Regions from separate parts of the Pantoea sp. GABEPS69 genome, predicted to be linked through region 1. Evidence: predicted binding sites of a transcription regulator. Region 1 holds the regulator's gene; the other holds the start of a gene.
The links. Region 1 encodes ArgR, which controls arginine synthesis, uptake and breakdown. Its sites were predicted from a motif close to ANTGAATAAAAATACANT; they were not measured.
Positions count from the first base shown of each region.

Region 1 (2,478 bases):
CAATCAACAACCTGCGGTTGACATCATGATGCGGGTCGTCGATAGAGCAGGCGTCGCGTGGGCGCCCGATCGGTTAATTATTTGTAGAGCTCAGCCGTGACGTGGTAGGTGTCGTCCTGGTTGTTCTCGATAATGCGGTAATGGCTTGCGCCCTGCGCGTCGGCTTTCTGAGAAAGCGCCTGACGGATATTGGTCTGATCGCCGTCATGACCACTGATGCTAATGGTCTGGTTCAGCGGCTGCAGCGTTTCGGCCTGTTGATTCGATACCAGACTGGCTGCGCTAGCGCCAAACGACAGCGCGGCGGTCAGAGCGGCTAAAGCGATAAGTGATTTGGTTTTCATGGTCTACTCTCCTGAATTCATCGATAAGGCCACCCGATGCGCAATGCGCGCTTCAATAAGGTCGCCCGTCCAACGACGTCTGACTACCGCGCTTATTTATACAGCTCGGCAGTAGCGTGGTAGTTGCCGTTGTTATAAGCCTCGATTACGCGGTAGGCGCTGGCGCCTTTCTGCTCTGCCTTCGCGTTCAGCTCTTCTTTAATCTGCATGGGAGAACCGGCCACGCCGCTTACGCTTACTGAGCCGATAGACTGCAGATTTTGAGCCTGCTGCGCATTAACGGATTCTGCTGCAAAAGCGCCGAATGACAGAACAGATAGAATACTCAGGGTTGCGATAGTAGTTTTAACGTTCATATATATTTCCTCGTCGTCTGTTTTTGTCTTTTTGTTTGATGTGATTTGCGTCACGAAAAGAAGTATAGAACTAATAACGTCTGAAATTAATATCTGCCTAATAATGTTTTGTTGTGATTCTTTATCCTTATGGCTCTTTTTTATTCTTTATAGTTATAAAAAGTGCGTGAAAAAGCGGCATTTAGACAAAAATGGTTTTAAAAACAGTATATTAAGTTGCTTTAACTTTTTGTGCGAAAGGTCGTGGTGGATGTGGCTGGTTATTGATTTGGATCTGGGCATTATCGCTAATCGCGTAGTGTAAAGCAGCGTAAAATAGTGCGAAAGGTTAAGCAGGCAGAAAGGTATGACCATAGCCGTTCAGGGCGTCAGCTGGAAATAGAATAAGTTAACGGACTGGATAAGCAGGATATGAAATGGCTGACGGGGCAGGTAAGGCGACCGGCAGCGCGACTGCCGGTCAACGACGCGGGTTACAGCTCTTGTTCAAAGACGGTAAGAAGCGCGCCGTGCAGCTTTTTGACGGTAAAGGCACGCGCGGGCGTAATAAATATCGTATCGTCGCCGGCGATAGTACCGAGAATGCCTTCCGCTTTACCCAGGGAGTCAAGCAGACGGGCAATCAGCTGCGCTGCGCCAGGACTGGTGCGAATAACGATCAGCGCATCGTTATAGTCGATATCCAGCACCAGATTTTTTAACGGGCTGGTGGTCGTCGGCACACCCAGTTCCGCCGGCAGACAGTAAACCATCTCCATTTTGGCGTTACGCGTGCGCACCGCGCCGAATTTAGTCAGCATACGAGACACCTTCGACTGATTGATATTGTCGAAGCCTTCCTCCTGCAGCGCCTGTACTATCTCGCCTTGAGAGCTGAATTTCTCTTGTTTTAACAAGGCTTTAAACGCTTTAATCAATTCGTCTTGTTTAGATGGGTTTCGCATAAGCTACCAGTAAAGAAAAATGCCGAACGCCCGCCGACGGCAGATACATTATTATGCATATGAATGAATTTTTATGCAATTAGTCGATAAAAAAGGCGGGCGCCGCAGGTTGCGGGCGGCAATGATAACAAAATTTTTTGCGCAGACCAAAACGACGCAAGAGCAGGAAAAGCGAAGGTTGCAGAATTGTTATACAATTGAGGTGTCATATGGATAGCTATCACGGCCGTGCTCTATCTGCCATCGACATCGTTGTCGGTCATTCAGGCGCGTTGTGCTGACAAAGTAGCAACCCAAAAGATTAAGTGCTGCTGCACGCATAATGAACAGTGGGTTTGTCATCGTCTGAGAAGTTGATTCAGGTCTGGACACAGATGGAAATTCGGCTCTACTCTGCCCCACCTTAATAAGGAGTACAGAATGAAAGTTGCCGTTCTTGGCGCTGCTGGCGGAATCGGTCAGGCGCTCGCCCTTCTGTTAAAAACCCAGCTTCCGGCGGGTTCCGAACTCACGCTCTATGATATTGCGCCGGTGACGCCCGGCCTAGCGGTAGATCTCAGTCATATTCCTACCGCGGTTAAAATCCAGGGCTTTAGCGGCGAAGACGCGACGCCTGCGCTGCACGGTGCGGACGTCATCCTGATCTCGGCAGGCGTCGCGCGTAAGCCGGGCATGGATCGCGCCGATCTCTTTAACGTTAACGCAGGCATCGTGCGCAACCTGATCGAGCAGGTGGCGCAAACCGCGCCTAAAGCGCTTATTGGCATTATTACCAACCCGGTCAATACCACGGTGGCGATCGCTGCCGACGTGCTGAAAAAGCACGGCGTTTAT
Region 1 covers NZ_CP118618.1:394,713-397,190, forward strand. Annotated here, with positions in the region: gene PVE98_RS01920 (YdgH/BhsA/McbA-like domain containing protein) at 78-344, opposite strand; gene yhcN (peroxide/acid stress response protein YhcN) at 437-700, opposite strand; gene argR (transcriptional regulator ArgR) at 1,174-1,644, opposite strand; gene mdh (malate dehydrogenase) at 2,065-2,478, shown strand, end outside.

Region 2 (2,478 bases), 1.3 Mb from region 1:
CCAGCTGCTCGCGCGAGCGACGCACCAGAATGCCCTGCTGCTCCAGCGGGCGAATAAGCTCCAGGATACCGCCGATGTCGTTAATGGTGGCGCGGCGGATCTGCTCGCTCGACTCCATCACAATCTGCGTGCCGATACCGTCGCGCGAGAAGAGCTCCTGCAACAGCGCGCCATCTTCCTGGTAGCTAATCAGATGGCTGCGGCGCACGCCGCTGCGGCAGGCCTTCACCGCGCCGCGCAGGAAGCGCACCGTGCCGGAAAGGTAGTCGCCGTCGCTCTCCATCTCGTCGATGCGCGCCTGCGCGTCGTTCGGGAACAGCTCAGAGATAATGGTGCCGTCGCGGCGGGTTACGCCCTGCTCGGAGCAGAAGCCGATCATCTTCTCCGCCTTCAGCTTAATCGCCAGCTGGGTGGCGACCTCTTCCGACGTCAGATTAAAACTCTCGCCGGTCACGGAGACCGCCACCGGACCGAGCAGCACAATCGCATCGTTATCCAGCTGCCGATGAATCGCCTCTTCGTCAATGCGGCGAATGCGTCCGCTGTGGCAATAATCGACGCCGTCGTCCACGCCCAGCGGCTGCGCGATAATAAAGTTGCCGCTGACCACGTTGATATGCGCGCCCTGCAGCGGCGTGTTGTTCAGGCTCATTGAGAGTCGCGCCGTGATGTCGAGCTGCAGCCGTCCCGCCGCCTGCTTCACCAGCTCCAGCGACTGCGCGTCAGTCACGCGGGTATATTTGTGGTAAACCGGCTCCAGCTGGTTCGCCGCCAGGCTGGCGTCGATCTGCGGACGCGCGCCATAGACCACCACCAGGCGAATGCCGAGACTGTGCAGCAGGCCGATATCGTTAACGATGCTGGAGAAGTTCTCATGCTCAATCGCTTCGCCGCCCAGCATGATGACAAAGGTCTTGTCCCGGTGGGCATTGATATAGGGAACGGTGTGGCGAAAACCCTGAACCAGCTCAGTACTACGTTCCTTCACGGCAAACCTCAATGAATGATTATTCGTAATTTTTGTATTTTTATTCTTTTAGGGCGCTATTTGCAAGCGTTAAACCTGACGTAAATTTACGTTTTTTCGGGTGCGCTCGCTGCTAAGAGCCTGCATTATTTAGCTTTTCCTGGATGACTTCGCCAAAGGGATGGGCTAAAGTTTTCAGCGCCGTTTATTAAAGTGGCGCTTTTTTAGACAGAACAGAGCAGCTGGAGCGGCATGTCAGAATCAAATCCCCTAATTTCCCGTAGAAGGCTCCTGCAGGGAACCGGCGCATTATTGCTGCTGAGCGTCAGCCGCACAGGCCTGGCGGCAAAAAACCATATCGTCGCGGTACGCATCTGGCCATCTTCGACCTATTCGCGCATGACGCTGGAGTCCAGCGTGCCGCTTCACTATAAGCAGTTCGCGCTTTCGCATCCGGATCGGCTGGTTATCGATATCGAGAATATGCATCTTAATCCGGTGCTGAAGGGTGTCGACAAGCTGGTGCGCGTCAACGATCCCTTTATTAAAAACGCGCGGGTCGGACAGTTCGACGCCAATACCGTGCGCATCGTGCTGGAGCTGAAGCGCAACGTCGCGCCGAAAACCTTTACCCTGGCGCCGGTGGCCGGCATCAAACACCGGCTGGTGGTGGATCTCTATCCGAGCCAGGAGAGCGCTGAAGACGATCCGCTGCTGGCGCTGCTCAAGGATTACAACAAGGGCGATCTGGAGCGTAACGAGCCGGCGAGCGCGCCGCTGCCCGGCAAGGCGGGGCGCGATCGGCCGATGATCGTGATGATCGATCCAGGGCACGGCGGCGAAGATCCCGGCGCGCACGGCAAATACAAAACGCGTGAAAAAGATATCGTGCTGAAGATGGGGCGACGGCTCAAGGCGCTGATCGACAAAGAGCCGAATATGAAGGCCTATATGACGCGCAACGAGGATGTGTTTATTCCGCTGCGGGTTCGGGTGGCGAAAGCGCGCAAGCAGCGCGCCGATCTCTTTGTCTCGATACACGCCGACGCCTTTACCAGCCGCAGCGCGCGCGGCTCCTCGGTGTTCGCGCTCTCCACCAAAGGCGCCACTTCGGCGGCGGCGCGTTTCCTGGCGCAAACGCAGAACGAATCGGATCTTATCGGCGGGGTCAGCAAGAGCGGCGATCGCTATCTCGATCACACCATGCTGGATATGGTGCAGCGCCAGACCATTCACGATAGCCTGGCGTTCGGCAAAGAGGTGCTGCATCGTATGGGGCGCATCAACCATCTGCATAAACGCACCGTCGATCAGGCGGGCTTCGCGGTGCTGAAGGCGCCGGATATTCCATCGATTCTGGTGGAAACCGCCTTTATCAGCAACGTTGAGGAGGAGCGCAAGCTACGCACCAGCCGCTATCAGCAGCAGGTGGCGGAGGCAATTTTCCATGGCATAAAGGCTTACTTCGACAAGGGCGGGGCGCGACGCTAAAGCGAGGAGAAGGGATGGCG
Region 2 covers NZ_CP118618.1:3,198,327-3,200,804, reverse strand. Annotated here, with positions in the region: gene argA (amino-acid N-acetyltransferase) at 1-988, opposite strand, end outside; gene amiC (N-acetylmuramoyl-L-alanine amidase AmiC) at 1,220-2,458, shown strand.
Region 2: argA (amino-acid N-acetyltransferase) is a predicted target of ArgR. The motif match lies at 1,020-1,037, and genes of this name have one in related genera.